3 regions of the Paenibacillus sp. FSL E2-0178 genome follow, and region 1 is predicted to be linked to each of the others. Evidence: riboswitches for the same ligand, from Rfam matches in the RefSeq annotation. Region 1 holds a riboswitch; each other region holds the start of a gene.
The links. A riboswitch is a leader RNA that binds a small molecule or an ion and turns the genes downstream of it on or off. The one in region 1 is predicted to bind cyclic di-GMP.
Positions count from the first base shown of each region.

Region 2: another riboswitch for cyclic di-GMP. It lies ahead of MHI42_RS17180 (transglutaminase-like domain-containing protein); the one in region 1 lies ahead of MHI42_RS18415 (anti-repressor SinI family protein).
Region 3: another riboswitch for cyclic di-GMP. It lies ahead of MHI42_RS17970 (collagen-binding domain-containing protein); the one in region 1 lies ahead of MHI42_RS18415 (anti-repressor SinI family protein).

Region 1 is NZ_CP151953.1:4,241,052-4,251,963, reverse strand. Features, by position in the region: gene MHI42_RS18440 (OFA family MFS transporter) at 1-675, shown strand, start outside; gene MHI42_RS18435 (sigma-70 family RNA polymerase sigma factor) at 1,103-1,717, shown strand; gene MHI42_RS18430 (hypothetical protein) at 1,678-2,661, shown strand; gene odhB (2-oxoglutarate dehydrogenase complex dihydrolipoyllysine-residue succinyltransferase) at 3,113-4,459, opposite strand; gene MHI42_RS18420 (2-oxoglutarate dehydrogenase E1 component) at 4,518-7,385, opposite strand; cyclic di-GMP riboswitch class I at 7,902-7,986, shown strand; gene MHI42_RS18415 (anti-repressor SinI family protein) at 8,015-8,164, shown strand; gene MHI42_RS18410 (helix-turn-helix domain-containing protein) at 8,315-8,647, opposite strand; gene MHI42_RS18405 (TasA family protein) at 8,820-9,410, opposite strand; gene MHI42_RS18400 (TasA family protein) at 9,480-10,076, opposite strand; gene MHI42_RS18395 (signal peptidase I) at 10,175-10,771, opposite strand; gene MHI42_RS18390 (hypothetical protein) at 10,773-10,912, opposite strand, start outside.
Region 2 is NZ_CP151953.1:3,959,402-3,970,313, forward strand. Features, by position in the region: rRNA gene MHI42_RS17170 (23S ribosomal RNA) at 1-2,157, opposite strand, end outside; rRNA gene MHI42_RS17175 (16S ribosomal RNA) at 2,490-4,047, opposite strand; gene MHI42_RS17180 (transglutaminase-like domain-containing protein) at 4,412-5,221, opposite strand; cyclic di-GMP riboswitch class I at 5,236-5,316, opposite strand; cyclic di-GMP riboswitch class I at 5,390-5,470, opposite strand; gene MHI42_RS17185 (class D sortase) at 5,598-6,251, opposite strand; gene MHI42_RS17190 (GtrA family protein) at 6,324-6,728, opposite strand; gene MHI42_RS17195 (glycosyltransferase family 2 protein) at 6,718-7,695, opposite strand; gene MHI42_RS17200 (glycosyltransferase family 39 protein) at 7,777-10,912, opposite strand, start outside.
Region 3 is NZ_CP151953.1:4,138,298-4,149,117, reverse strand. Features, by position in the region: gene MHI42_RS18015 (sugar phosphate isomerase/epimerase) at 1-257, shown strand, start outside; tRNA gene MHI42_RS18010 (tRNA-Thr) at 341-412, shown strand; gene MHI42_RS18005 (SDR family oxidoreductase) at 573-1,310, opposite strand; gene MHI42_RS18000 (AraC family transcriptional regulator) at 1,471-2,346, shown strand; gene MHI42_RS17995 (Atu4866 domain-containing protein) at 2,423-2,674, opposite strand; gene MHI42_RS17990 (zinc-binding dehydrogenase) at 2,880-3,812, opposite strand; gene MHI42_RS17985 (hypothetical protein) at 3,946-4,830, shown strand; gene MHI42_RS17980 (ASCH domain-containing protein) at 4,872-5,294, shown strand; gene MHI42_RS17975 (hypothetical protein) at 5,761-6,135, opposite strand; cyclic di-GMP riboswitch class I at 6,985-7,077, shown strand; gene MHI42_RS17970 (collagen-binding domain-containing protein) at 7,160-10,657, shown strand.

The DNA of each region.
Region 1 (10,912 bases):
ATGGCTGCCGGGAATCGCATGAAGACAGCCGCTGGAGCTGTTATTGTGCCGAAAGATTATACTGTTAAAGAAATGCTCCGCACGAAGGAAGCATACCTGCTGTTCGTGATCTTCTTCACCGCCTGCATGAGCGGCCTCTATCTGATCGGCATCGTGAAGGATATCGGTGTGCAGCTGGCCGGACTGGATGTTGCGGCAGCGGCGAATGCTGTAGCGATGATCGCGATCTTCAATACGGCCGGGCGCCTGATTCTGGGTGCATTATCCGACCGCATGAGCCGCTTGAAGCTGATTAGTGTAACGCTGGCTGTTACGGCGGTAGCGATGTTTACTCTCAGCTACGCCACCCTCAGCTACGGTATATTCTTCACCTGTGTGGCGGCGATCGCCTTCTGCTTCGGCGGTAATATTACCGTATTCCCGGCGATTGTCAGCGACTTCTTCGGCCTGAAGAACCACAGCAAGAACTATGGCGTTGTCTATCAGGGCTTCGGCATCGGCGCGTTGTCCGGCTCGTTCATCGCCGCATTCCTGGGCGGGTTCAAGCCTACGTTCATCGTAATTGGTCTGCTGTGTATCCTGGCCTGCATCCTGGCGGTTTCCCTGAAGCCTCCGGTAGCAGGGCAGGCAAAAGTAAAGGGAATGAGCCTGAAGCCTTCACGGCATACGGCTTAACCATATAGAGATTGATGTTGGCTTGAAAGAAACAGAGACAAAGAGTGTCGTAGAGAAAGAGAATGGCAGACCAAGAGTGCTGTAAAGTAAGAGAATGACGGGCAGCGAGTGTTGTAGAGAAAGTGTGCTGTAAAAAAGAGTGCTGAAGACCAAGAGACTGGTTTCGGAGAAGAGATGTCCATACTTCCGCGTGAGCGGAGGGGGAGGTCTCTTTTTTTTCTGTGGAGAGGGGTAAGAGTCCGGAGGGGGCCGGATGAGAGGTGGAAAGTGCATAAATCAGCCTTCGATAAATCTGCTAAAGTTATATTATATTGGATTGAAAGACTACATAGGATGAAGCCTGTACAACCGTTTTTACTCGAATAAAGTTGTGCCGGTAGGCACTTTTTGCAGAAGTCAGGTGTTATAGAGATATACAAGCCAGGAGGTGAGGGCAACGTCACAGGAGAATATGCCGGATATGCGGCAGGTAGAGGCGGTCATTATCAGGGTTCAACAAGGGGAGCAGGAATCCTTTGCGTTCATTGTGGATGCTTTTCAGCAGCCGGTTTACCGGTATTGCTGCCGCATGCTGGGGAACAGGCAGGATGCCGAGGATGCGGTGCAGGACGTGCTGGTCAAAGCCTATCAATCTATCAGCGGGTACAAACCTACGGTTAGCTTCACGGCATGGCTGTACCGGATTGCCGGCAATCATTGTCTGAACCTGCTGCGCCGGCGGCGGATGCAGGGGCACTTCCTGCGGGTGTTCCGTCCCGATACGGCGGCAGCGGCCGGTCCGGAGCAGACGCTGGAAGAGCGGCTATACAGTCCGGCGCTGGAGGCTGCACTTGGACGGCTATCGCTGGAGGAACGGAATTTGCTTGTTCTGCGGGTATTTGAAGAGCAGACCTTTCTGGAGATCAGCGCAATTCTGAACATTACGCCTAATGCGCTGCATAAAAGGATGGAGCGGATCAAACGAAAAGTGCGGGAAACGATGCAAGCGGAGGAGGGGATATCATGGAACGGGCAGGAATCGGCAATGAGTACCAAGATATAAGAGACGCTGCAGTCCGTGAAGAGCAGCTATCCGTGATAGAGGTTACTGATAGAGTTATGGCCCGCGTGCGGGGGACTGAACAGAAGAGGAGTCCGCGCGGGATCAGATTCGCCGGTAAAACGGCTGCGTTCACAGGGATGCTGGTTATGCTGCTGCTGATCACAGTAACAGCCTACGCTGCCTCGGAGTATATTCAGATCCGGAATAAGGCAGGCGAGGTGAAGGTGCAGCATCAGGCAGAGAACCCTAATCCTGGACCGCCGGCAGCGTATAACAAATATGCATGGAAGCTGATGGATTATGCCAAACCCGGGGAACTGATCGCCTATTTCGTCAGAGGAGAGAAGCTTCCTGAAGGGGAGGAATCAGCACTGCAGTTTGCAGGCAAGGAGCTGCGCCTGACCGATTACCCGGCTTTCCTTGGAGAGATGAATAAATTGAAGACGCCTGTATTGCCCAAGGAAGCCGGAGGTTATGAATTTAAGTATGGCAAGATACACCCCGGTTCACCTTTAGCCGCGGAACGCGATGGAAATCCGCTCTACCGTCAGACTCTTGACGAACTGATGGCTGAGGCGAAGCAGAATACCGGCCGCAATCTGTTCATGAAGGCGATCCCGTGGACCGAAGCGGCTTCTATTGGCGGCAAGTATACCAGAGAAGGGGCGGTCATCGAAATAGGGGCTACCCTGCTGCATGGAGGCAATGTGCAGGTCATGCTAAGACCGGAGGTGGCCGCAGAGAAGCTGGAGGTAGAGGGCCGTGAGATCGTATACAATCACGCCGACAAGCCAGAGGTACGGCCGGATATAAGCTACCATTACCTGAACTGGTACAACGAGCAGCAGGATGCCTATTATATTGTCACCACCTACGGGGACCGGAAGCTGACCAAGGAACAGCTGCTGGATTTGGCGGGTGAATTGATCCGGGGCGGGCTGTAGGCGGCGGTTCTGGGGAGTGATTTTGTTAAGTTCAGTCTATACAGGCATAAATGTTGTACGTACTGCAACATTGGTTCATAAATACCGGCTGTTCAGGAGGATTGTTGTATGAAATACAACAATAGCTTCGTTAATCGGCCTGGAACGAGGGAATTGCTGCATTTTGTGCAACAATTATAGATTTAGGCCGTGTTATTGAGGGAAATGTTGTATTCTGTGCAGGATTGTAATAAGCACTCCATGTGCAAAGGATGAATCGGGCAACTCTTGCTTAAACAGCAGCCGGAAGTCCAAATATTCATCGTTGAGCAGCCAGCAGCTTAAGTGAATAGATTGAATTCAATTTAGGTATTAAAAGGTATTCAAAAAGGCATCCGTAGAGCGAATACGCTCTATGGATGCCTTTGGTGTTCACACGTATGAGGAATGAAGGATGCCGCGGGAGGAGGGCTTAGCCCTCCAACAGCAGTGCTTCAGGGTCTTCCAGTAATTCCTTGACCTTGACGAGGAAGCCTACCGCCTCTGAACCGTCCACAATCCGGTGATCGTACGATAAGGCGACATACATCATCGGACGGTTAGCTGTCCGCTCTTCATCCAAGGCGATCGGACGAAGCTGGATCTTATGCATGCCGAGGATGCCGACCTGCGGCGTATTGAGGATCGGCGTAGACAGCAGAGAACCGAATACACCACCGTTGGTGATCGTGAAGGTACCGCCCTGCAGCTCCGGCAGACTGAGCGTGTTGGCACGCGCTTTGGAGGCGAGCTCGCCGATCTTGCGCTCGATTTCCGGGAAGCTGAGCCGGTCGGCATCGCGGACGACCGGCACGACCAGGCCTTCTTTGGCAGCTACGGCAATGCCGATGTCATAGTATTTCTTCAGCAGGAGATCCTCGCCGTCGATCTCGGCATTCAGCAGCGGATAAGCCTTGAGTGCACCGATCACGGCTTTGGTGAAGAAGGACATGAAGCCGAGTCCGACCTCATGCTTCTCTTTGAAGGCATCCTTGCGGCGTTTGCGGATGTCGAGAATAGCGGTCATGTCCACCTCATTGAAGGTGGTCAGCATCGCTGCCGTCTGCTGCGCTTCGACCAGTCGGCTGGCAATCGTCAGCCGTCTGCGCGACATGCGCTTGCGCTCGGTCGCTTTGCCGTCCTCCGCGTGCGGCGCCTTGCCCGCCGGCGCGGGCGGCTTCACCGGCTCCGGCCGCGCCGCCGCCGGAGCTGCAGGCGCAGCGGCCTCCGGCACGGCTGCGCCATGGCCGTTCACATCGGCCTGGCCGATCCGGCCGATGGGGTCGCGGGCACTGACCTCGCCGAGGTCGATGCCCCGCTCCCGGGCCAGCTTGCGCGCCCCCGGCGAAGCCAGGGCCGCAGTGCCCGCCGCCGCACCTTCGGAGGCGGCCGGAGCACTTGCCGCTTCCGGCTTACCGCCGTCAGAGGCACTGCCGCCCGGTGCTGCACTTGCCGCTTCCGGCTTACCGCCGTCAGAGGCGCTACTGCCCGTCGCTGCGCTCGCCGCTTCCGGCTTGCCTCCGCCTCCGGCTACTGCCGCACCGTCGGCGCTGCCGATAATGCCGATAGCTTCGCCAACGGCAACGTTCTCGCCCGCCTGGCGCAGGATGGAGGAGATGACACCATCCTCCTCCGCACTGATCTCCAGGTTGACCTTGTCGGTCTCAAGCTCCGCGAGCACATCGCCCTGGCCGACAGTGTCGCCCTCTTTAACCAGCCATTTGTAGATCGTTCCTTCGGAAATGGATTCGCCCAAATCGGGTACTTTAATTTCGGACACAGGCCGTTACCTCCCCAAATATAGTAGTTTACGTTATCGAGAGACCGCCTTGCTGCTGTCAGGAAGACGGTACAGGTGCTTGTACTTGAGCGTTTAGTTTCAGGGCTTCTCTAACGATGCGCCGCTGCTCGAAGCTGTGCACATCCGCGTAACCGCTGGCCGGGCTGGAGCGCTCCGGACGGCCGATATACTGGACGGTAACATTCTGCGGGGCAATGGCGCGCAGCCGGGGTTCGGCGTAGCTCCAGCCGCCCATATTCTTCGGTTCCTCCTGCACCCAGATGATTTCCTGCAGGGAACGGAACGAACTGAGATGTGCGCCAAGCTCGCGTTCCGGGAATGGGTATAGCTGCTCCAGGCGGAGAATATGCAGCCAGGAGAAGTCCTGTCCGCGGGCGGCCTCCAGCTCTGTCTGCAGGTCGATGGCGACCTTGCCGCTGCATACCACCAGGCGCTTGACCTCTTCGGGCTTGCTGCCGAGCAGCGGTTCCGGAAGCACCGGCTGGAAGCTGCCGGAGGCGAGATCAGCACCGGCTGAGGTGCTGCGCGGATTGCGGATCAGGCTCTTCGGTGCCATGATTACCAGCGGCCGGGCGTCGGGCTGTCCGCAGAGTGCAGCCTGACGGCGCAGCAGATGGAAATACTGGGCCGCGCAGGTCAGGTTCGCTACGGTCCAGTTCTCCTCGGCGGAGAGCTGCAGATAACGTTCCAGCCTGCCGCTGGAGTGTTCCGGTCCCTGGCCTTCATATCCATGCGGCAGCAGAATCGCAAGATTGCTGCGCTGTGTCCACTTGGCGCGTCCGGCGGAGATGAACTGGTCGATAATGACCTGGGCGGCATTGGCGAAATCGCCGTATTGCGCTTCCCAGAGCACGAAGGTCTCCGGTGCGAACACATTATAGCCGTATTCATAGCCGAGTACAGAGGCTTCTGACAGCGGGCTGTTGTAGACGCCGAAGGAGGCGCGGGAATCCTTAAGCTGGTGAAGAGGGGAGAAGAGCTCCCCGCTCTCACTGTCATGCAGGACAAGGTGACGGTGAGCGAAGGTGCCGCGCTGTGAATCCTGTCCGCTGAGGCGGATCGGCGTGCCGTCCTTCAGAATGGTAGCGAAGGCTAGGGTCTCAGCCAGCGCCCAGTCTACCCGCTCGCCGTCATTCAGCGCATCCTTGCGCCGCTGCAGAATCCGCTCCAGCTTCGGATAGACTGTGAAGCCGGCCGGTACGCTCAGCAGCTCACGGTTAATCTCCTGGAGGCTGGCCAGCGGAACCGCTGTAGGGCGGTGCACCGGTGTTCCGGTATCCAGGACGACCGAAGTCTTGGACTCGGCGTTCTTCTGTTTCCCTTCCTTCATCTGCTCGAAGGCCTGCTGCAGCACATTCTCGGCCTCGGCAATCATGTTCTTCACCTCATCGGCTGTAACGACCTTCTCGCGCTGCAGGCGTTCCGCATAAACACGGTAAACGGTAGGGTGGTTGCGGACCTTGCCATAAACCACCGGCTGGGTGGTTTCCGGATCATCCATCTCATTATGGCCGTGGCGGCGGTACCCGATCAGATCAATCAGGAAATCCTTCTTGAACAAATGGCGGTAAGCGCTGGCCATACGGACGGCTGCAATACAGGCTTCGGGGTCATCGGCATTGACATGCACTACCGGGATCTCATAGCCCTTCGCCAGATCACTGGCGTAATGCGTGGAGCGGGAATCTTCACTTTCGGTGGTGAAGCCGATCCGGTTATTGACGATAATATGCACAGTGCCGCCATTCTGATAACCTGTCAATTTGCCGATATTAAGTGTTTCCGCAACAATGCCTTCACCAGGGAAGGCGGCATCGCCATGCATAAGCACGGCCATAGCTTTGTTCGTATTCAGCTTAGGCAGGCCGGGGGTACCCCGTTCCTCCTGGGCTGCACGCGTAAAGCCTTCAACGACCGGATTCACGAACTCGAGATGGCTCGGGTTGTTCGCAAGCGTGATGCGGGTACGCACGGTTTCGCCTTCACGGACGGCCCGGTCAGCGCCTAGATGGTATTTCACATCACCGCTCCAGCCATAGGTGACACCCATGGAGCCTTCGGACGGGAAGAGCTCCTTGTTCGGTGAATGATGGAATTCCGAGAAAATAATATCATAAGGTTTGCCCAGGATGTGGGCAAGCACATTAAGTCTTCCGCGGTGGGCCATACCCATCAGGATATGCTCTGCGCCGTCATGTGCGGCAGCGCGGACAATTTCATCCAGCATAGGCACGAGGGCGTCATTGCCCTCCAGGCTGAAGCGCTTCTGGCCGACGAAGGTCTTGTGCAGGAAGGTCTCGAACTGCTCTACCTGGATCAGGCGTTTCAGCAGCTCTTTGCGTTCCGCATTATTCAGTGGAGCAGGCGACGTTGTGGATTCCGCCTGGCTGTTGAGCCAGCGCAGCTCACGCTCGTCATGCACATGCCCGAATTCATAGGCGATGGTCTGTGTGTAGGCCTGGCGCATTCTGTGAACGGCATCCATAGCGGTATGCACACCCTCAGGGGCATTCTCCCAGATCAGTGAAGCCGGCAGGGCATTCAGATCTTCGCGCGTCAGCTCATAGGTCTCGATCTCCAGCCATTTCGCCATCGGGTTGGTGCTCCGCTCCAGCGGATCGATATCGGCAGCCATATGGCCGTATATTCGGATGTTAGCCATTAGCTTGGAAGCTTTAACGGCTTTCTTGAGCCACTCTGTATCTCCTGAGATGGCGGGGGGAGGCGTCTTGACGGCATCCGGAGCCAGGGGAGGCGGACCGGATACTGTGAACAGGTCGCGGTAATGATGCTCTACGGAAGTGGGATCCTTGACAAACTGCTCGTATTTCTCCTGAATGTAGCCCAGATTGGGACCGTAATACTTGCTCCAGACAGATTCGTTATAGGGCTCTTTGACGGCCATGAGTAGGTCCTCCTAACGGATAAACTCCACATGCGGTATATTAGGAACACCGCTTAGCGGAGCTGCGATGTTTGCGGTTTCATTCTCATCCTATTGTGCTACTTTCCGGCAGGGTAATCAATTCATACTTTCGTGCAATCCGTTCGCAAAACGGTATGATTCAGCAGGGAATTCATACGGAACAATCATAAATTTTCCGGGTGAAGCCGGAGGGATAAAATATCGTTAAAATCCATAAAAAATTAAGGAATTAGGTGGTTGTAAATCATGGAAATGGGTAATTACTTCTATATTGTGTTACGGGATAAATATCTATTAGTATATTTAAACTAATTTGGACCGATTGAAGATGAATTGGAATTATTTATACAAGCCATTGGCAATTTTAGCTAAGGGTCCTCACGATTTAACATAAAAAAATTCCAGAAAACGACACACTTTTCATGTAAGATCTTGTATAATGTTATTGCGGAGAACGGTTTCATCGATTCTTTCCAGATCCTTTCATGTAAAGGGTCCAGTAAAGGGTAAACCTGCCGAAAGACAGGGGCACAAAGTCTCGGATCTAAAGTAGAAATACTATGATGGCCGGACTGCCTGGGGACGCGAAAATTCTAGGAGGAGATTTCTTGGATAAGTCCAACCAGGGGAATGACGAACTGCAGGCAGTTGATCTGGATTTAGAATGGGTGCATTTGCTAATGTCTGCTAAGCAGGCTGGCATCCAGGCAGACGAGATTCGGCGTTTTTTTACTGAAAAAGCACTCCAGGCGATGTAGGGCATTCAGCATTGTACGGATACATACAGAACAAGGCACAGCGGTGTACACGCTGTGCCTTGTTCTGTTGGAATTTACATGTTGTTTCGGGGTCCCCGCAAAGTGCCTGAGTAATCATCGAAGCTGCTGCCTCACTTTGTGGGGGGTATTTCAGTTATCCTTTTGCTCCAGCCGCCATTTCTGATAATCGAGAAATTCCTTGAATTCACGTTTGCTTATACCAGAGGCCATCGCATCCTGTACCAGCCTGAACCATTCTCCATCGAGAGCCGGTTCTGCAGTCTCTGCAATTCCGCCATACAGTAATACGTGAATCGATACTTGAAGTGCATCGGCAATTTTTTCGATAAATTGAATGGAGGGGTTGGATTGGATATTCCGTTCGACATTACTTAAGTATGATTTCGCCACGTCAGCCTTATCCGCAAGCTCGGATAAAGAATAACCCTTCTCCAGACGGAGCCTATGGATGCGGCTTCCCATGTTATCTGACACGATTACAACGCCCTCCGTACTTTTTGTTATCAGTATAACAAAAATTCGCAAAACGGACAAAAACCCTTGTTCCTGCCAGAAGCTGGCGGGGAGAGACAAAACGGCATATCCAGCCCGGATGAGGGAGGATATGCCGTTTTGTGTATATAGTTTGATGGCCTTATTTGGCTTCTCCCAAACCTTGCGTAGCATTGAATGTCCAGTTCAGCGCCAAGCCGTCACCCTGGAAGATATTCTGATCCTGGGTATTGTCAACGAATTCGAAAGCAATCTTGAAGGTTTTGGTTTGGGTAGCGGCGATGCCTCCCGGCAGTACACCCGCCGTTACGAGATCATAGCTGGAAGTGTTCTTCAGGTCCTTCAGGGAGATCTCGGACAGCACATGGCCGGCAAGCGGACCGCTGGTGTAAGAGCTGTCGAGAAGTTTGATTTTGAAGTGATCTCCAAGATCCTGGCCGGCATTATCGCCCTTCGCATCAGTTATAGTGTAGCTGGTGGCCAGCGTTAGGAGTTTGATATCCAGGGTGCCGTCATTGGACAAGGTGAACGTGCGTACGGTGTAATCACCCGGTTTCAGGTTGGTCAGGGCAACAGGGGTATTGAAGGAAGAGCCGAGCTTCAGTGTGCCTGCCGCGAAGGTTGCCGTGCTGGTTGCTGTGGAGCTGAAGTAAGCGAAGGTGCCCCCTCCGATTAAAGACAATCCCAGTGCTGCCGATGCAACGCCAAGACCCAGTGTTTTTTTGATACCCATAATTAATTTCCTCCTCGAGTATATTATGTTTTTTTAAGATCGGTGATCAGGAATGCATATACAGATAGATTATTTGAGGGCGCCTTTTTCCTGGTTGGCTTCGAAGTTCAGGGTCAGGGCCAGCGTATCGCCTTGATAGTAGTTTTGCGGCTGGAAGGTTTCCTTGAAGGCAAACTGTACGCTCAGGTTATCTGAAGTACCTGCTTTGATGCCCCCGTTCTCTACACCAAAGATCCCGCCGAGAATTCCCTTGGCTACAAGATCCGGACTTTGCTGCTCAAGGTCGGCCAGTGAAATGACCAGGACAGGTGATGTTACCTTATCCTTGTTAACAAGGAAGGTCACAATAATATCGTCTTTGAGATTATGGGCGCCGTTATCCCCCTGGGCATCTGTAATGACAGATGAGGTGCGCAGAACAACTTTGGGAATATTGAGCGTTCCGTCATTTTTCAATTTAAAATCTCTTAGAATCGTATCCCCCGGCTTAAGATTGCTGAGATTGACAATAACGGAGGGGTCTGAATTAAGTAATAAAGTACCGTTGTTAAAAGAAGCGGAAGTGGTGGAGGTACTGCTGAAGTAAGCGAAGGTTCCTCCGCCCACCAGGGTTAATCCGAGTGCTGCCGATACAACGCCGAGACCTAATGTTTTTTTAACGTTCATTTGTTCATCCCTCTCTCATCGTTCTTTTTGGTCTTTACCTGTCTTCGGGGAAAATTTATTGTTGCTCCGCGTTTCGTAAACGGGAGAGGACAATCGGTTTATTGCACAATGTCTGGAAGGGTATCCGGTCCGCCGGTCACCGCTGGCCCTGCATTCTTCTTCTCCAGTGCCGCTACGGCTTTCCAGGAGGAATACAGTGCGTAGAGGAGCAGGAGCAGCCCGGGGATAATCATCAGCATTACGCTTCCGGCTTTGGAGACCGCAAAATTCATGGCATATCCTACATAAGGGACGGTGACGCCGGTATATTGGCCTACCACATTTGTTGAGCTGACCGCTGAGGTATCGGCTGCATCGTTATTGTCCCCTTTGGTGGTATAGCTGGCCTCGCCTATGGCACTGTTTATTGAAGCATCGACCACACGGTGTGTAATCAGGAGGTTATCGGGATTCATGAAAGTAATCACATCGCCTTTTTGAAAACGGGTCATATCCCCGCCCGGCTTAATCGCTACTATAGATCCGGTCTGGATGCCCGGCTCCATGGAACCGGATAACACCGTCTTGATCTGATAGCCGAAGAAGGAAGGTTCGCCTCCGGAGGCTTTAGAGATGACTACTGCGGTTACCAGCACCAGAAAAATCATAAATATCAGTGTGGACAATGTGGTGCTGACTATCTTTTTAATGCGCATATTATTCCCCGCCTTTGCTGGTATCCGATTGTGGATCAGGTGTAGCTGTAGCTGTAGCTGTAGCTGTTGGCTGCGCGGTATCTGTAACGCTATCCGGGAGCTCCCCAGGTGAGTCTGCCGCTGGAGTCGCCTCCGGAAGAT
Region 2 (10,912 bases), 280 kb from region 1:
TATCCTGTACAGATCGTACCCAAATTCAATATCAAGCTGCAGTAAAGCTCCATGGGGTCTTTCCGTCTTGTCGCGGGTAACCTGCATCTTCACAGGTATTAAAATTTCACCGGATCTCTCGTTGAGACAGCGCCCAAGTCGTTACGCCATTCGTGCGGGTCAGAATTTACCTGACAAGGAATTTCGCTACCTTAGGACCGTTATAGTTACGGCCGCCGTTTACTGGGGCTTCGGTTCACAGCTTCGGATTGCTCCTAACCACTCCCCTTAACCTTCCAGCACCGGGCAGGCGTCAGCCCGTATACTTCGCCTTGCGGCTTCGCACAGACCTGTGTTTTTGCTAAACAGTCGCTTGGGCCTTTTCACTGCGGCCCCCTCGGGCTATTCACCCTACCGAGGCACCTCTTCTCCCGAAGTTACGAGGTCATTTTGCCGAGTTCCTTAACGAGAGTTCTTCCGCGCGCCTTAGAATTCTCTTCTCGCCTACCTGTGTCGGTTTGCGGTACGGGCACCTTCTCCTGGCTAGAGGCTTTTCTTGGCAGTGTGAGATCATGACCTTCGCTACTACAATTTTCGCTCCCCATCACAGCCCAGCCTTATCGATGTGCGGATTTGCCTACACATCAGCCTCACTGCTTAGACGGACACATCCATCAGTCCGCGTCACTACCCTCCTGCGTCACCCCATCGCTCATAGCGGATTACGGTGGTACAGTAATTTCAAACTGTTGTCCTTCGACTACGCCTTTCGGCCTCGCCTTAGGTCCCGACTTACCCTGAGCGGACGAGCCTTCCTCAGGAAACCTTGGGCTTTCGGCGGATCAGATTCTCACTGATCTTTTCGTTACTCATACCGGCATTCTCACTTGTATGCTGTCCAGCGCTCCTTACGGTACACCTTCAACCTACATACAACGCTCCCCTACCCCAGATGCAAAGCATCTAGCCATAGCTTCGGTGGTGTGTTTAGCCCCGTTACATTTTCGGCGCAGAGTCACTCGACCAGTGAGCTATTACGCACTCTTTCAATGGTGGCTGCTTCTAAGCCAACATCCTGGTTGTCTGTGCAACTCCACATCCTTTCCCACTTAACACACACTTGGGGACCTTAGCTGATGGTCTGGGCTGTTTCCCTTTTGACAATGGATCTTAGCACTCACTGTCTGACTCCCGGCAAGAAGTTAATGGCATTCGGAGTTTGACTGAGCTTGGTAACCCTTGCGGGCCCCGCACCCAATCAGTGCTCTACCTCCACCACTCCATTCACCGAGGCTAGCCCTAAAGCTATTTCGGGGAGAACCAGCTATCTCCGAGTTCGATTGGAATTTCTCCGCTACCCCCACCTCATCCCCGCATTTTTCAACATGCGTGGGTTCGGGCCTCCAGTGCGTGTTACCGCACCTTCACCCTGGACAGGGGTAGATCACACGGTTTCGGGTCTACGTCCACATACTAAATCGCCCTATTCAGACTCGCTTTCGCTGCGGCTCCGGCTTCTCACCTTAACCTTGCATGTTAAACGTAACTCGCCGGTTCATTCTACAAAAGGCACGCCATCACCCATAGATCGGGCTCTGACTTTTTGTAAGCACACGGTTTCAGGTTCTATTTCACTCCCCTTCCGGGGTGCTTTTCACCTTTCCCTCACGGTACTGTTTCACTATCGGTCGCCAGGTAGTATTTAGCCTTAGCAGATGGTCCTGCTGGATTCATACGGGGTTTCACGTGCCCCGCACTACTCGGGATCCGTCTCGGAGAGAACACAGTTTAGGCTACAGGGCTTTTACCTCTATCGCGGGCCTTTCCAGACCTCTTCGCCTACCATATTCCTTTGTAACTCCATGTGAGACGTCCCACAACCCCAAGGGGCAAGCCCCTTGGTTTAGGCTGTTCCGCGTTCGCTCGCCGCTACTGACGGAATCACTATTGTTTTCTCTTCCTCAGGGTACTTAGATGTTTCAGTTCCCCTGGTCTGCCTCTGCATTTCCTATGTATTCAGAAATGAGTAACTGCGAATTACCACAGCTGGGTTTCCCCATTCGGACACCCCCGGATCAAAGCTTGCTTACAGCTCCCCGAGGCAGTTTCGTTGTTCGCCACGTCCTTCGTCGGCTCCTGGCGCCTAGGCATCCTCCGTGTGCTCTTATTAGCTTAACCGTCACTCCGGTGTTTCGCTTGCTTGCTCCTCTTGTTTTGAATGCCGCTCATGGATTGCTCCATTCACCAACACATTCAAAGCCAAAGGTCGCTGCACAATCGAAAACCTTCGTTCTGCACTAATAACTATTTCAACTTGCTTTCACAAGTTTCAGCTAAAAGATGTTCTAAAACGCAAATTCGTTTCGGTATTCAGTTTTCAAGGATCAAGGTAAAGATGAGAGCTTAAACTCTCAAAACTGACCAACGAGTGAGTAACAGGCCTAAACCTGAGTTTTGGAAGTAATACTTCCGATTTGAATGTTTCCGTTGCAGGAAACGATTCTCCATAGAAAGGAGGTGATCCAGCCGCACCTTCCGATACGGCTACCTTGTTACGACTTCACCCCAATCATCTACCCCACCTTCGGCGGCTGGCTCCCTTGCGGGTTACCCCACCGACTTCGGGTGTTGTAAACTCTCGTGGTGTGACGGGCGGTGTGTACAAGACCCGGGAACGTATTCACCGCGGCATGCTGATCCGCGATTACTAGCAATTCCGACTTCATGCAGGCGAGTTGCAGCCTGCAATCCGAACTGAGACCGGCTTTGCTGGGATTGGCTCCACCTCGCGGTTTCGCTTCCCGTTGTACCGGCCATTGTAGTACGTGTGTAGCCCAGGTCATAAGGGGCATGATGATTTGACGTCATCCCCACCTTCCTCCGGTTTGTCACCGGCAGTCACTCTAGAGTGCCCAGCTTAACCTGCTGGCAACTAAAGTCAAGGGTTGCGCTCGTTGCGGGACTTAACCCAACATCTCACGACACGAGCTGACGACAACCATGCACCACCTGTCTCCGATGCTCCGAAGAGGGGCACTATCTCTAATGCTTTCATCGGGATGTCAAGACCTGGTAAGGTTCTTCGCGTTGCTTCGAATTAAACCACATACTCCACTGCTTGTGCGGGTCCCCGTCAATTCCTTTGAGTTTCAGTCTTGCGACCGTACTCCCCAGGCGGAGTGCTTACTGTGTTAACTTCGGCACCAAGGGTATCGAAACCCCTAACACCTAGCACTCATCGTTTACGGCGTGGACTACCAGGGTATCTAATCCTGTTTGCTCCCCACGCTTTCGCGCCTCAGCGTCAGTTACAGCCCAGAAAGTCGCCTTCGCCACTGGTGTTCCTCCACATATCTACGCATTTCACCGCTACACGTGGAATTCCACTTTCCTCTTCTGTACTCAAGTCACCCAGTTTCCAGTGCGACCCCAGGTTGAGCCCAAGGTTTAAACACCAGACTTAAATGACCGCCTGCGCGCGCTTTACGCCCAATAATTCCGGACAACGCTTGCCCCCTACGTATTACCGCGGCTGCTGGCACGTAGTTAGCCGGGGCTTTCTTCTCAGGTACCGTCACTCCGGTAGCAGTTACTCTACCGGACGTTCTTCCCTGGCAACAGAGCTTTACGATCCGAAAACCTTCATCACTCACGCGGCATTGCTCCGTCAGGCTTTCGCCCATTGCGGAAGATTCCCTACTGCTGCCTCCCGTAGGAGTCTGGGCCGTGTCTCAGTCCCAGTGTGGCCGTTCACCCTCTCAGGTCGGCTACGCATCGTCGCCTTGGTGAGCCGTTACCCCACCAACTAGCTAATGCGCCGCAGGCCCATCCCCAAGTGGCAGATTGCTCCGCCTTTCATTCTCTCTTCAGGAGAGGAAAGAAATTATCCGGTATTAGCTACCGTTTCCGGTAGTTATCCCAGTCTTGAGGGCAGGTTGCCTACGTGTTACTCACCCGTCCGCCGCTAAGTAAGAATGGAAGCAAGCTTCCATTCTTACTCCGCTCGACTTGCATGTATTAGGCATGCCGCCAGCGTTCGTCCTGAGCCAGGATCAAACTCTCCAAATTGGTTTTAGAAAGAGCGATTGCTCATTTTGAAACATCTGACGAGAATTTACATTCTCTATTTTGGAAGTCACTTTCGTGATTTCCGATACTCACTCGTTGTTCAGTTTTCAAAGATCAAGCTCGTTGTCAGCGGCGCTTACCGCGTCACCAGCAACTCTTATAATATATCACGTTCATTCGAGTAATGCAAGCTTTATTTTAAAATCACTTATTTAAGTCATTTCTTATTAAGTTTGCCGCTCCAACAACGCTTATTTATAATACCCTATCTCTCTACCAAAAAGCAACCTTTTCCAAAATAAAAATAACCCGCTTAATTAATACGCGGGTTATCCTCAATGAAACTATGAATGCATCTGTGCTCTTAGTAGAACTTAGCTGCAGTATATTTACTTGCCACTTTAACCAGATCTGCTGTTTTGCTGTTCTTGGCAAGTCCAGCATCAACTGTAGTATCAATAGTTACCCATTTGCCATTAAGGAACACTTCATTCCAAGCGTGGTAAGACGTCACATAACTTGTGTTACCCATAACCAGTTTGGTAGGAATGCCTTCACTGCGAAGCATAGTAGCGAACAAGGAAGCGTAATCGTAGCAGATCCCCTTCTTGGTAGCCAGGGTACTGTCGTTGTTAGGGATGTAATCTGTAGTTACACTGGAAGCCAGGGAATAATCATATTTCACATTGGTTACGATATAATTATAGATAGCCTTCACTTTGTCTTCATCTGATGTCAAACCTTGTGTAAGCTGTGTTGCTTTCAGAACTGCTTTATCGGAAGAACTCCATTTAACATTCTGTACGGAGCTCAGATATACGGCGTTGGCGTTGCTCAGGCTAAGATCTACCGTCTCGGAAGAGATTACTTTGTATTTGTTGCCGGTAGTGTTCTCAAGTACGGAAACCTTGTATGAACCGTTACCTTGTTGAAGCGGGAATGTTTCAGTTGGTTTGGAAGTGTATAAGTTGTAGGTGTAGCTGTTATTATCTTTGGTGATCATCAGCTTAATCTTCTTATCCTTAGGAACATTATAAGAAACTCCGATAACACCCTGATCAAGTTGACCTATGTTCAACCAGCTTGCATCTGCATTAGCAGCTTGAGCTGTACCTGTCTGCACCGACGTAACCACTACGAATAGTGTAACCAACATTAAATAGAACTTCTTCATTGGATAAAACCCCTTTCGGTAGCTGGCTGCCATCCTTACGGGAAGGCCCTTTAGCTTTGCGTCCCTACCTTTCGATAGGTTTGCCGTTATCGTATAAGCTTTATCTGTCCTTGCTTCTACCATAAAATGCTAGATTCACAATAAGAACAAACAAAAAAAGCCTCTTCATTCGGTAGCTGGCTGCCATCCTTACGGGAAGGCCCTCTAGCTTTGCGTCCCTACCTTTCGATAGGTTTGCCGTTTATCGTGTATTAGCTTTGTATAGTTATATCTTACCATATCTATTTCTATTATCAAGACCTAAATCACTAGATTTCCGCGAAAACAAATAAAAATTTTAAGTATTTTAAGTTTTTCCGTCATTATTCTACAAACATCACGATAACTTTGCGTGAATGATAAGTCTATGCGTTGGATTCACCAGCGGATCACAAGTAATGAGTGTTAGAATCTTGTCATCCTTATTCCCTTTCAATACGGATACATCGGTTGGTTCCACAATAGTCACATCATAAACTACATAATTGTACGCCTGCTTGCCGGTTGTAACGGAAATAGTGTCCCCGACTCCGACTTCATTCAATCTGTTGAACAGCCTTCCCGTAGTTCTTGATCTATGCGCTGCAATTGCAGCATTGCCAGCAGAGCCAAGCGGAGCCGTCTCCTTCATATGCGCAGCAGCATGCTTCATATTCGCCTTGGTGGCGCCTTCGAGCACAGGCAGCTTCAGATCTATTTTGTCGATTTCGATGATTGCCATCACCTTGCCTCCGACTTCAATCTCAGGCGCAGCAGAGGGTTCTGGCTCTTCCGCAGCCGACTCATCCGCCAGCAGCTGGGTTACTTCCGCGTAAGGCTTACTTAGATCAGCACTGGCCGGAGCTGAGGCAGACGGAACGATTTCACTGTAGGCCTGTTCAGCCTCTTCCAGCAGCTTTTGCTGCTGACGGTCATTGTACCATTCGCTTCCTTTGGGATAGAGCATAATCAGTACCCCGGCAAGTATAATCAAATAGGATAATTTCCGCATGACAATCGCCTCCGTAATATAGAATAGATGTTACCCTCCCGGAAAAAATTAAGAAGCAATGCTTCTTAATTTTCAGAATACCCATTTCCGGCTTCCGAAGAAATTAATGATCACCGTAACAAATGTGACCAGCACTTTGGCGATCAGCACTTGAATACCAAGGGAATCGGTCAATATATGAATCAGCAGCACCGATATACCCAGCACCACCAGGTTCAGCACGATAAACCTGACCAGCTGCATACGGTCGAAGCCCTCTTTATTGCCTCTGTCCCGGTCGCGGAAGGTCACCTTTTTATTCCAGAAGAAGCTGTTGGCCGTACCGGCGCTATAGGAAATAATCTGCGCAGGGGTGTTGATCATCCCAAGGGAATGCAGCAGTGTGAATACAGCAAAGTCAATCAGTGTATTCAGCAGGCCTACCGCATTGAATTTCAGGAACTGGATGAACCCCGCACTCCATCTCTTATCTGGCATAATCGCTTTCCTTCCGCGTGTCTTCTATTTCCGCATCCGGATAGCCTTTGGTCTCACGTACAATATAGAGCGGTCTGTCCTTCGACTCATCATAGATCCGTCCGATATACTCACCAATTACCCCCAGCAGCATCAGCACAATCCCGTTGAAGAGCAGATTCACGCCGACTATAGATGCCCATCCGGGTACAGTCCAGGAGGTAAAGACCTTTTGGAACAATACCAGGAACAGATAGATGAAGCTGGAAAAGGACAGAAAGAATCCGATATAGGATGCGATTTTGAGCGGTTTGTGGGAAAAGGAGGTGATGCCGTCGAGCGCAAACCGGATCATTTTTTTGAGCGGATATTTCGTTTCCCCGGCAAAGCGCTCCTCCCGCACATATTCTACCATGGTCTGCCGGAAGCCTACCCAGCTCACCAGACCCCGTACGTACCGGTTCTTCTCCTTCAGACCGCGCAGCACATCACAGACTTTACGGTCGATCAGCCGGAAGTCACCGGTATCGGTAGGGATTTCAACACTGGTCATACTGCTGAGCAGACGGTAAAAGATCTTAGCGGTGACTTTCTTGAAGAAAGTCTCCCCGTGACGCTTCAACCGCTTGGCATACACGACTTCGTAGCCCTCTTTCCACTTCGCAATCATCTGCAGAATTACCTCAGGAGGATCCTGGAGGTCTGCGTCAATCACCACGACTGCCTGGCCTTCGGCATAATCCATACCAGCCGTAATCGCCACCTGGTGGCCGAAATTACGGGAGAAGTCGATCAGCTTGACATGCTCATCCCGGCTGCTGATCTCGCGCATGATCTCCGCCGTGCGGTCCCGGCTGCCGTCATTGACGAAAACCAGTTCATAGGAATCGCCGCAACCATCCATTACTTTTTTGAGCCGCTCATAGGTTACCTGAATGACTTCCTCCTCATTGAACATGGGGACAATTACACTGTATCTGGCTTTCACCTTAGTTCCTCCTATAAGTTTCTACGAGATCCCCCGCAATAAAACTGTCTTCTGAAACATGTGCCTTCTTAAATAGTGCCCCTAGAATACCCAGGAAGGGAACCAGCGCAGTACAGTATTGATATAACTGCTGTTAACCTGCATTCCGGATAACACCGGATAGAACATTACAAACAGGATGGCTGCAGCAGCCACATAGGCATACCGCAGGTATTTGGCGTCGCCGAATCTGCTGTCAAGCAGCTTCAGGACATAGACAACCGACAGAATCATAAATGGCACCATCGCAAAATAATGGTACAGGAACGTCTCACGCGGCACAAGCATCCACGGAACATACTGTGAGAAGAACCCGATCCAGATCATGTACAGATTCTTGTCCCTGCGTTTCACGGTAAGCCACACGGCTGCCAGCATAGCGAAGATTCCTGTCCACCAGATGAGGGGATTCCCCATGGTCACGATACTGCTGGCCTTGCCTTCCGGCAATCCTTCACCGCCGCTGAAGAACCATACCGGACGTTTCATGAACGGCCACTCCCACCAGGAGGAGGCGAACGGATGCGTTGCTACAAGCTGGCTGTGATAGTTGTACATATTTTTCTGGGCATCAATCAATCCCTTAATGGTGAAGCCTTCCGCCGAAGCAGAGAGCGCCGGGACAAAGGACAGACTATAGATGATAACCGGGATCGCAATGAAGAATATGATGCAGCTGGCCAAAGTGATGATGGTGTTCTTCCAGAAGGATTGGTCCGCTGTCCGGCAGGCAGCTTTGAGCTCCTGACCGGTCAGCTTGCCTTCAGCCAGCAGACGGCCTGCGGCCTTATACTCCCTATACCGCTCAAACAGCGCCAGCGCCAGCATCACCGCAAGTCCTGCTCCACCGTAGAGAACAATCCACTTGGAGGCCACTCCAATTCCGAAGAACAGTCCGGACCAGAAAAGCGGAACCAGCGTTGTGCGCAGCGGCATACGGTAGAAGTTCATCGTATAATACCGCTGCATGAAATAGAACATCAGCATAATGAAGAATACGCCGTATACATCAATCGTCGAAATGCGCGTCTGGGTGAAATGCATGAAGTCCAGGGCGAACAGTCCGGCTGCTAATGCAGCATAGGTAGTCTTCCGGAACAGCCGCATCGCCATGATATAGATCAGCGGCAGCATTGCAATGCCGAACAGGGTGCCGATGATACGCCAGCCAAACGGATTGACGCCAAACAGCTCCATGCCGGCACCGATCAGCAGCTTGCCAAGCGGCGGGTGCGTATTCTCATAAGGAACAATATCATGATAATGTTCATAAGCCGTCCGTGCATGATAGATTTCATCAAAATACGTACTGTTCATGAAATTCGAGTTTTCCGGGATCATCGACTGCTCATCGAACAGATTGGCCGGCGTCCCTCTTTTGGAGGCCGCAGCGGCATCCGGTGTAACACCGGCAATTGGCAGAGGCGTCTTCGGTGCCTCCTGGCCATAGAACGCCACTTCGTTCAGGGTGAAGCCCGGAGAGGTGACTGTCAGCTTGACGTATCTTGCCGATACGTTCAGCGGCTGGCTTTTCCATATGAAGACATTGCCGACATCCTCGCTCACATCAAGCGGGCTGCTCCAATTATCCGGAGTCTGGCTGAACTCCAGCTGAAACTTGCCTGTGCCGACACCGCCGAAGATATTTACCCGCTCCAGCTGGTGGGCCTGCCCCAGATCCACATAGAAGCTCTCGCCGCTGGCGGCAGGCTCCCACAGGGTCTCAGGCGACTTGGTATCCCCCAGATGATAAAGCGCAAGCGCTCCATAGAGTACTGTGATCGCGATCATCCAGATCCAGTCCCGGCGCTGCAGCTTCAGCGGGGAACGACGTTCTTGCTTGGCAAGGGGCTGAATCCCCTCTGCAAGCCGCATATCTGCTTCAAATGCAGCCTGCGTTGAAACAGGCTCTGGCAGGTGCTTTGTTGCTTTGCGGATATATACATCGTACCCAACATACAGCAGATATAATGCCAGAACTACGGTAGTAATCGCTGTAACCAGGACAATTCCGTCTGTCGGCGGATTGCTGCCGGTATTGAGATAGGCCAGCGTATAGCCTACATTAATATATTGAGTCAGCGAGAATCCGAGAAACAGTGTCAGGAAACGCCGGTCCTTGCTCTCAATGAAGGTGAATAGAGACAGGAGCAGAACAGGATACAGGTAGCGTTCATGCATTTTGGTGCCAAATACAAAGACAACGGTGATCAGCACCATGCCGAGGAAATACGATTTAGAAAGATCCTTGCGGTCCTTGGTATTAAACGAATAATAAGCTGCAAGAGCTACCGCCACAAGAATGAAAACAAAGCCCCATATTCGGTACGGTATGCCCAGCCAGGTAACATCAAGTGCCGACCACATCGGATCCGTCAAAGCATAAAGATTGAATGCATTAACCGTAGAATACGGATAAGAAGATAAAGTGCTCTTATATAAATCGATCACTCCGGCAAAACCGCCGTTATTCCAGAAGAACGGGGCTGCGAGCAGAGCAAATATCCCCAGTCCGTAGACAGCGCCCAGAGCAAGCTGCTTCCAAGCACGGTGATGATAGAAGGCAAAGAGCAGGACCGGTGTGAAAATCAGCGCCTGCGGTTTGATCAGTGTGGCAATGGCGAAAAAGATTGCTGCACGCACAAAGGTTCTATCCACTACTCCCATTATGCTGAGCAGCAGGAAGATAAGGAAGAAGGAGTCTGCTTGTCCCCACGCTGCAGAGTCCATCAGCACTGCCGGGTTAAACAGGAACAGCATCATCAGCCCGATCGCAAGTCCGGAGCCGATCTTGGCACGCGCGCCTTTGTAGATGATCCAGCCGAGCACGAGGTCGGAGATGATGGCCGGCAGCTTATATAGCACAGTCTCTGCGCCTGATCCGCCCGCAAAATTAAACAATCCGCGGAGCAGACTCAGCAGGTACAGTACATATAAGTAGCCTGGGGGGTAATCCGCGAAATAGCCTTCTTCATAGAACTTGCCCGGACCAAGGTCAGTCAGACGATGGCTCCAAGCCATGAATGTATTCATATCATTCTGATAGCCCTGCGCAGTCAGGCCAATCCAGATCCGCAGAATGAACGCTACCCCAAACAGGACATACAGCCAGCGTGTATAGATCACGTCCTGCTGGTTCAGCAGGCGTTTACTGCTGAAGGCTCTGTGATATAAAAGA
Region 3 (10,820 bases), 100 kb from region 1:
GCGGAGCACGTCCTATTGACTATGTCTCCCGTTATGCCGGCCGTGTTCCGCTGGTCCACATTAAGGATTTCGGGGCAAATAATGAAGAGACTGACCTCGGGAAAGGGCAGGTTGATTTCCGGAGCGTCTTCGAGGCGGCAGAGGAGAACGGGATTCTGTACTATATAGTAGAGCAAGAGGCTTATGCCGTGTCCTCGCTGGAGAGTGCGAAGGAGGCACTTGGTTATTTCCGCGGGCTGGGGCTTATGCAGGGGTAGGCAGAGGTAATAGTCAAAAAGGGTTGCGTTTTCTGCTGAAAGAGTTATAATATTTTTTGTTTGGCAGGCAGACTATCCTTTAAGCTGGTGTAGCTCAGGGGTAGAGCAACGCACTCGTAATGCGTAGGCCGGGGGTTCAATTCCCTTCACCAGCATCTTTTGAATTAATATGCAGCGCGGCCTCCGGGGATTTCGGAGGCCGCGCTTTTTTCTGTACCACCATAAACCTCTACCATTCTTCTACCATATTCGAGTGAAGTAACGGAATTCACTTTTGGTAGCCGTCAAGTCTTATTTCCTAATCTGCTTAGCGGTTTAAGCCGGATGCCCCATTGGGCGCACGATCAATTCATTTACATCCACTTCCGCAGGCTGCTCAAGGGCATAGGCAATGGCGCGGGCAATACCGGAAGAGGGCAAAGCATTGGCCCGGAAGGATTTCATCATCTCGAGGGCTGACTCATCAGTGATGGTATCAGCCAGTTCGGATTCGGTTACGCCTGGAGAAATAACCGTCGTACGGATTGTTGCTCCCAACTCCTGACGCAGGCCCTCTGTAATCGCCCGGACCGCGAACTTGGTGGCACAATAAACCGATGATTTCGGAAAGACAGTATAGGCGCCAACGGAGGCAACATTGATGATATGGCCGGAATTCTGTTCCTTCATTACGGGAATAGCAGCTCCGATCCCGTGCAGCACACCGCGAATATTGACATCAATCATACGGTTCCACTCCTCGATCTTTAATGCATCAAGTGGCGATAACGGCATCACACCTGCGTTATTTACAAGGGCATCAAGGCGTCCGAATTGATGAACTGTAAATTGGACGATTGATTTCATTTGCTCAAAATCCGTTACGTCGAGGGAATGGTATTCAGCAATCCCGCCCGCGCTTCTGATCTCCTCCGCCAGCTTTTCTAGCCTGTCCGTCCGTCTTGCACCGAGCACCACCTGTGCTCCACGCTTAGCGAGCCATTTGGCGGTCGCTTCTCCAATGCCGCTACTGGCACCGGTAATAAGCACTACTTTATCTTTTAATGTCGACATGCCACACCGCTCCTTTTATGAATGAAATACGCTTAGGTGTTACATGTTCATTATGCTGCCGACTTCAAAGCTTGCGGTAGCCGGATACTGTGAAGAGATTGCCTAATTCTCCAAAATGCAATAAAGTAAATTGTAATAGTCGCAGAATGGAGGAATACGCTTGACTGAATTGACCGAACGAATCGAACGTATTGCCGTACAAGATGGGACCATCGTTACCGCCTATCCTGCTCTTTCTTTTATTCGTTCTTCCGACATATCCGCGCCAGTGCCTGCGGTATACAAGCCATCCCTGTGTGTGATTGCTCAAGGTGCCAAGCGGGTAATGCTGGGACCGGAAAGCTATTGTTATAATCACGGAAGCTATCTGGCCGCTTCCGTGCACCTGCCAATTACCGGACAAGTCATTGAAGCCTCTCCAGAGACCCCGTACTTGTCCCTTCAGCTACAGTTCGATATGGATCAGATTTTGGATGTGATTCAACAATCCAATGTCACAGAAAACACAGGACAAGAACCTCCCCGCGCTTTGGTTATCAGCCGGATGAGCGATCCGCTTCATGAGGCTGTCATGCATCTAATCCGTTTGCTGGATACGCCGGATGATCTACCGGTGCTGGCTCCTTATGCAGTGCGCGAGATTCTTTACCGTATGCTGCAGACTGAGCAAGGGGACTCTATACGGCAGTTCGCTCTCTTGGGCAGCCGTGCCCATCAAATTGCCCACGTGATTGAAGGGATGAATCTCCACTATGCGGAACCCATGCGGGTGGAGAAGCTCGCGCAAGCAGCCGGAATGAGCAAATCATCTTTTTTTGCCTGTTTCAAAGAAGTGACGGCAATGACCCCCCTCCAGTATCAGAAACGCCTGCGGCTGACAGAAGCTCGGAAAATTCTCCTGGCGACAACGAGCGATGCGACAAGTGTCGCTTATCAGGTTGGCTATGAGAGCGCCACGCAGTTCAATCGTGAGTATGCCCGCTTGTTCGGCCAGCCGCCTATTCGGGATGTACATCGGTTCCGGGAAACGATATAGTTGCATCACACAAAAACACCGCCTATTCTCCTGAGAATGCGGTGTTTTTGTTATTCCTGTTATGTGGAAACTTGGTTTACTCCCGATACAAGACCATGCCTCCGTGATAGAGCACCGAATCGCGAAAATCACCATCGGCGGTGAAGCCGGTATCATCTACATATTCAATGTGATCACCTGTAATAGAATAACTTCCTTGATAAGCGCTTTTTCTGCTTCCGCGTGCTTCATCATAGCGGCCGTTAGGCAGCAATTCATGCCTTATATAACCATCTGCGGTTACCCACATCCCAATAAAAGGATGGGAGGGGTTAATGCTATCTTCCATTATATTCATCCTTTCTTTATTTATTTAGTTCTGCATGTTTATTATCCTCCTTCAATACAATGGGGGGTAGCCTGATTCATTGAGATTGTTGCCTAATCCTCCATTTAAGAGATTGAGAATATTATGACCAATTTAACCTCTTTTGTGGTGACACGGGTCTGCCATATCTGTCGTGCGTGCTTTACAGGCGCTTTTTATATCAGAATTAATCGATCAACAGCACGGCCTTACCGGAATATCTGCGTTCCAGCAGCGCCTCGGATACCTCCGCTATCTTCTCCCATGACGCTTCCACTTCAATGAGGGGTATTAATTGGCCTGTTGAGAGGAGGCCGGCCAGCAGTTTGAGATCGTCGGCTACGGAGTAACGGCTAACTTCTTCTCCAAGAAAGAAGCTGTACAAGGTTCTGCCGCCTAAGCCTCTGACATCAAGTGTGGAGTAAGGAGAGGCTGAATGTCCCATCGAGACTAGGGTCCCTCCCGGTTCCAGCTGAGGCATCAAAGCAGCCAGTGTATCACCGCCCACCGAATCCACGATTAGATGATAAGGCCCAAAAGGAATTGCCTGAGATATCGCAGCTTCTCCAACCACAACCTCATTAGCGCCGGCTTCCCGGGCAACCTGGGCTTTTTCCTTTGTTCTTGCTACACCTACTGTAAATGCCCCGGACTGTGCGGCTAACTGATGAGCCATGATTCCCACGCCTCCAGTGGAGCCGGTGATCAATATTTTCTTGCCGAGCAGCATCCCGCCCTTTCTAAGGGTGTAAAGTGCGGACAGGCCTGCTACAGGCAAAATGGCGGCTTGGGCGAAGGTTACGTTATCCGGTATCTCTGCCAAGAACGAAGCGGGGGCTGCTACCCGCTCTGCCCATGCCCCCATCGGAAGAAGTCCGGTGACACGGCTTCCTTCTCTGGGCCCGGTGCCGTTCCGGGCTTGCTGGACAACAGTTCCGGCAAAATCCCAGCCCGGCCGGAATCCCTCAGCCTCCTTCCTTGCATCAACAACTTCACCCCGGTTAAGGGAGAAGGCATGCACTCTAACGATTGCCTCCCCGGGCTGGGCCTTCGGTGCGGCGACTTCCTTGACGGTCAAATATCCCTCAGCCGGTGAGTCTGTAACAATTGCACGATTCATAGAATCTCCTCCATAAATATAATTAGATGCGTAATGGAAATTGCGCCCTGTTTTCATAGTGGAGTATACTGTAGGAATTGGCTTGTACCAAGAGTAGAACTACACCTCATTATGGATAAAGGCGGTGAGCCTGATGACTATACGTAAGGACCGGAACGTTCAGGAAGAAACATTGAAGGGCCTGATAGCTGAAATTGAGAACCTTCGCGTAACACGTCAACTGGATTATGCTAATCAACCCCATCCGTTGTTGAAACGGTTTACTCAGCAGGAGCTTAACGATATGGCTTGCCCTACGTATAAAAACCTATTAATGGGACGCTCACACCGCATGCCGGATCGCCGGATGATTATCTGTATTGCTGAATATCTGGAGTGTACAGCCGTTGAACGGAATGCTCTGCTGCTGGCTGCCGGTTATCTCCCGGTCTATCCGGCGCTTGAAGGCGCAGCTATGGAGCAGGCGCTGGAAGAAGTGAGGCAGATCCTGAGCAGCCTGCCGCTGCCGGCAATGATTGTGAACCACATGTTAAATATCAAGGCGGTGAATGAACGGTTTAGCCGGTTATTTGAGCTGCCTGCTTCCCCTGCTTTCTATAAGGGCTTGAATATGGCCGATCTTCATTTCAATGCTGATTATCCTGTGCGTTCCCGCTCAACCTTCAATGCCGCATCCTTTGAATTATGGGAATCTCATGCAGTGGAGGGTATACATGCTTACCAAAAATTACACACCGGCTCCAGACAGGAGCCATGGTATACGCATAGCCTCGAAAGACTCCGGCAATACAGTGATTTCAATAAGTACTGGAATAAGCGGCCTGACAACACAGGTAACGAATATGGTCAGCACAAAATGATCTTAGCCAGAATGGGTGCCTCAGATAAGTTGGTTCCTATCCGGTACAAGCAAATTCATATTTCCGCGGGCCATCATCTATATCCAAGAATTGAGGCCTACATACCGGTCGATGAAGCTGCTCATACAGTTTTTGAACAACTGGGAAGCTGCGTGTAAACTGGACATTATGTGTTTTCTGGAATGGAGGCAAGCCTTGTATGAAGTGTCTGACGATTCGCCAGCCTTGGGCCACCTTAATTGCGCTGGGTGAAAAACAGATCGAGACCCGTTCCTGGCCGACGTCTTACCGGGGGGATTTAGCCATCCATGCCGGTATGCAGGTAGATAAGGCCATATGCAAGACGGAGCCGTATCAATCAGTGCTTGCCCGGCACGGCTACACCGCGGATAATCTGCCCTCCGGAGTAATCCTTGCGACCAGCCGGCTGGCCGGTTGCTGTGGGGTTACGCCTCAGCAGGCGCAGCAGAGCTGGCCGGGCGGGAATGAATATGTGTTCGGTGATTATGCAGAAGGCCGGTATGCCTGGAAGCTGGAAGGGGTAGTTGCGCTGGCTCATCCTATACCTGCCAAAGGGCGCTTAGGTTTCTGGGAATATCCCGTTCTTGAGCAGGAGTGGTGAATCCGTTTGTGGCCAAATAAATAAAAATTTCATGCAGATCAGCTGTCAGCGGGTATGATAGGGATATTCAGCGGGTAATCTTCTTATATATAAGGAAAGCGGACTCTGCGGCGGTATGTTGCGGGAGCCAGGGCAGAATTGCCGGGAAGGAGCGTATGCATAAGAGATGGGCAGCCTTCTTATCGCATGGCTTTGTATGCTTTGTTTGTTTATTGTGTTTAAGGATCAGGTAAGCCGGAAGATCCTGTATCCCGTAGCGGCTGTGGTTATCTGCGGCACGCTTGGGTATTGGACGATTTTAATGTAATCTTTATCTGGGTATCAGCTTATTTTCAGGTAAGGGATGTATATTGGGGTTACCAAACATCCCCCGGTGTAATATGGTACCCTGAGGTCTTGCCGATCATGGCGGGCCTCTTTTTTATGAGGGGAGAAACGCTGAGAATTAACATCGCCAGAATGCTGTTCATCTCAAGGCGGTTGAATCCGGAGTGCCAAGACCCAGATATCTGCGCATGCGGATAGTAGACTGGGCGGTAATGACATCATCCAGCAGCAGCATCCGTTCATGGTAACCCCTGCAGACAAATTTGGCTTCAATGCCAACTTCCAGCTGCTGCTGTGCATAGACCTTCAGACCACGGGCTCTCATCTCGGTGCGGACATTCCGCAGGTCGGCTATGGCTGCGCCCGCCGCTGTCCGGACAACCTCCAGGTAAGGAGCGGGTGTGCGCAGCTCTGCGGATAGGATGGAAGCATCGCGTTCAAAGGCGGATAAAATGAGCGGCAGCAAGATATACGATTTCACCAGCATATTGTCCTGGCTCTCAGCTCTGTGCATCAATCTCACCCCCTTTGATGAGAACGTATATTCGTAATTTAACCCGAAGTTCAAAAAAAATCAATAGTATTTAAAAAAGAGGGCTATTAATGTGACATAATTCACAATAAAATAGGAAAAATTATTTTATATTAAAATTGAAATAATAAAGATTAAAAATAAATCAGTTTAAAAGGAGAATGGCAATGAGTCATGAAGGAAATCTCCGCCGCGGTTTATTATTCGGGTTATTCCTTAGCGTTCCGCTCTGGGTGTCAATGATTGGCTGGATTCAGCTGCTCTAAAAATGGATTCCTGCGTGTGCAGATTTTCAGCCCTCTACGCAAACTCCCTAGAACTGTCGATTAAAGACTGCTGCCAGGGTTTGCTTAGGCGCCAGTTTTTGTGAAAATATATGAATATCATAGAGCCCTTACTATAAAAGAGCTCTCCGGTATGAACGGAAAACGGGCGGTATCCTTAAAGGGGATAGCGCCCGTTTCTTCACGTTTACCATGGTGAGCTTTGCTTAAGCGGAGATGAGTTGGGGGAAGGGGGAAGGAATAGGACTAAAATACTAAATTTTAATATTTAAAATTGTAAGAAATAGCTATGTGAAAAGGAAAAAATACTGCGGCGAATTAGCGGGATTATCGACTTTTTTCGTCAGAAAGTTATATTCTCATCTTGTATAAACCCTTATATATAAAGGGTTTATCAATATTTTTTTATCAAAAAAATAGCTGTGAAATGAATTGGAAATATATTGACAATATGCCATTAGGCATCTAAACTGAAGTTAGTTCTAAAGTAACAAATATCACAGATTTCAGTTGGGTATTACATAAGCTTTTCCAATTTCATATCAATCATGTACAAACGCAAACCGTTTCGAAAGAGCGGGACGCAAAGTCAGGAATCTGATGCCCCTTAAGTCCGGGCTATGGTCGTCCGGCCGCCGTGAAGCTAACCCTTCGTGGCGGCCTTTTTTTTGTTATAGTTTTGCGGCGATTTCATAGAATAGTTGAATAGGAGGTGTAGATTATTGAGAAGAAAAATGCGAAAAGCGGCCGCCTTTATTCTGGCGGGCGTACTGACCGTAAGTAGCGCCTTTACTTGGGGGACGGAGGTGAGGGCAACATCTGGTGTGCCTTACAATCCAACGCCGGTCTTGGGGATTGCCGGGAATTTTAATGCTTTTATCTTTGACGATTTCACGCAAGGCAATGATCAAATTGAAGGCCGTCTTGCAGCGGGGGGGAATATTACTCTCTCTGGAGGTTACGGGGTAGCCAGGGCCTACAGGAATTCTTCAGCCACCGACGTACTCGTTGCCGGCAAGAAGTTTAAACATTCGGGCAGCGGAGAAATCTACGGAAACGTTGTGTATGGGGACACCATTGAAGCCAATGAGCCTAGTGTGAACATTATAGGCGCGAAGAAGCAGGGAAGCCCGATTGATTTCCCGGCTGAGAAGCAGTATCTGATCTCGCGTTCTGCAGCATACGGGGCATTGTCCGCTACGAAAGAAGTTGGTAATAATTATGGAACACTTACAATAAGTGCGCCGGATCTTTTCAACGTAGTTCATCTGGATGCGGCAACGCTGGCGAATACAAACAATATTCAATTCAACATTGCCCAGAATGCCACGTTAATTATTAACATAAGTGGAGCTACGGTCAATGTACCAAGTTTCGCAATGAATAACGGTAGAGCAAGTCAAGTGTTGTTCAATTTCTACGAAGCGACCAAGGTGAATATTGCGTATACGACCTTCTTGGGAACGATACTGGCGCCTAAGGCGGATGTCAATTATTCCGGTGCAGAGCTTTACGGAACGCTAATTGCCAAGTCTTTTAGCGGCGGAGTAGAAATGCACCTTGGAACATACGAGGGAGATGGACCGCCGCCAAGTCCGACGCCGACCGCAACACCAACACCCAGCCCATCGCCAACACCAACCGCAACACCAAGCCCGACACCAACAGTGAAACCGACTGCAACGCCAACGCCGACGGCGACGGTGAAACCAACTCCAACACTGACACCAACACCGACAGCAACGGTAAAACCGACACCGACGGTAAAACCAACCGCAACACCAACACCGACAGCAACGGTGAAACCGACACCGACGGTAAAACCAACGCCAACACCTAAGTGCACTCCGACGCCAACACCGACAGTGAAGCCGACACCAACACCAACGGTAAAGCCGACACCGACAGTGAAGCCGACGCCGACGCCGACACCAACGGTAAAGCCGACGCCGACAGTGAAGCCAACGCCGACACCTAAGTGCACTCCGACGCCAACACCGACAGTGAAGCCGACACCGACAGTGAAGCCAACACCGACAGTGAAGCCAACACCGACAGTGAAACCGACACCAACAGTGAAACCAACGCCGACAGTGAAACCAACGCCGACAGTGAAACCGACACCAACAGTGAAACCGACACCAACAGTGAAACCAACGCCGACGGTGAAACCAACGCCGACAGTGAAACCGACACCAACGCCAACGGCGGCACCGACACCAACGCCAACGGCAGCACCGACACCAACGCAAACAGCTGCACCGACACCAACGCCAACAGCGGTACCGACACCAACGCCAACAGCTGCACCAACACCGACACCAACGGCAGCACCGACACCAACGCCAACAGCTGCACCAACACCGACACCAACGGCAGCGCCGACACCAACGCCAACAGCTGCACCAACACCGACACCAACGGCAGCGCCGACACCAACGCCAACGGCGGCACCAACACCAACGCCGACGGCTGCACCGACACCAACGCCAACGGCGGCACCAACACCAACGCCGACGGCTGCACCGACACCAACGCCAACAGCGGCACCGACACCAACGCCAACGCCAACGGCAGCACCAACACCAACGCCAACGGCTGCACCGACACCAACGCCAACAGCGGCACCAACACCAACGCCAACGGCAGCACCGACACCAACGCCAACAGCGGCACCAACACCAACGCCGACGGCTGCACCGACACCAACGCCAACAGCGGCACCGACACCAACGCCAACGGCTGCACCGACACCAACGCCAACAGCGGCGCCAACACCAACGCCAACGGCAGCACCGACACCAACGCCGACGGCGGCACCAACACCAACGCCAACGGCAGCACCGACACCAACGCCAACGGCGGCACCAACACCGACACCAACGGCAGCACCGACACCAACGCCAACAGCTGCGCCAACACCAACGCCAACAGCGGCACCAACACCAACGCCAACAGCGGCACCAACACCAACGCCGACGGCGGCACCAACACCAACGCCAACAGTAGCACCAACACCGACCCCAACGGCAGCACCGACACCAACGCCAACGGCAGCACCGACACCAACGCCGACGGCAGCACCAACACCAACGCCGACGGCAGCACCAACACCAACACCGACGGCAGCACCGACACCAACACCAACGGTAGATCCAACACCAACGCCAACTGCAGCACCAACACCAACACCAACAGCAGATCCAACATCAACACCGACAGTAGCACCGACACCAACGCCAACGGCAGCACCGACACCAACACCAACAGCAGATCCAACACCAACACCAACAGTAGAGCCAACACCGACACCGACACCAACGGCAACACCAGTACCAACACCAACGGCTGAACCAACACCAACACCAACAACAGAGCCAACACCGACACCAACATCAACACCGACACCAACACCGACATCAACACCAACAACAGAACCAACACCGACACCAACAGCAGCACCGACACCAACGCCAACGGCAGAACCGACACCAACACCGACAGCAGCACCGACACCAACACCGACGCCAACACCAACAGCAGATCCAACACCAACACCAACGGTAGAGCCAACACCAACGCCAACGGCAGATCCAACACCAACACCAACACCAACACCAACACCAACACCAACAACAGAGCCAACACCGACACCGACACCAACACCAACACCGTCACCAACACCAACACCAACACCAACAACAGAGCCAACACCGACACCAACACCGACACCAACACCGACACCGACACCAACACCAACACCAACACCAACACCGACACCGACACCAACGCCAATACCAACACCAGAGCCAACACCAACACCAGCGCCGACTTTACCACCGGCACCAGTGCCATCGTCTGCACCGCCCGTCTTTATTAATGTAGTGCCAACGCCGACTCCAATAATCGGCTATATTGTAAATCCAGATACCATAATCATTGATGATCCGCTGCCTTTGGGCCCTGTGGCAACAGTAACACCTCGGCCGTTAGTGGTGACACCAAGTCCAACCCTAACGCCAAGCCCAAGCGCAACACCAAGTCCAACACCGATTGTGACAATCATTGATGAAGAGATTCCGTTAGGCAATGTACCTGCAGATGCCGCGCTCCCTAAGACTGGTGAGTCCAGTCCGGCTCCTTATTACTTAGTCGGTCTAGCCCTTGCAGGATTGGGAATATTCCTCGGCAGAAGATCCAGAACAGATAAACGTAAATAAATGCAATCCGTAAGATCCTTTCCGAAAGGCTGGCGATATGACCGCTAAATCGGGAAAAGGCTGCTTTGGGAGAAGACGTTCTCCTGAAAGCAGCCTTTTTTATATGGGATTTACATTTGTTATTATGTTTCCTCGTAAAAGAAAATGTGCTAAGGAGAAAGAG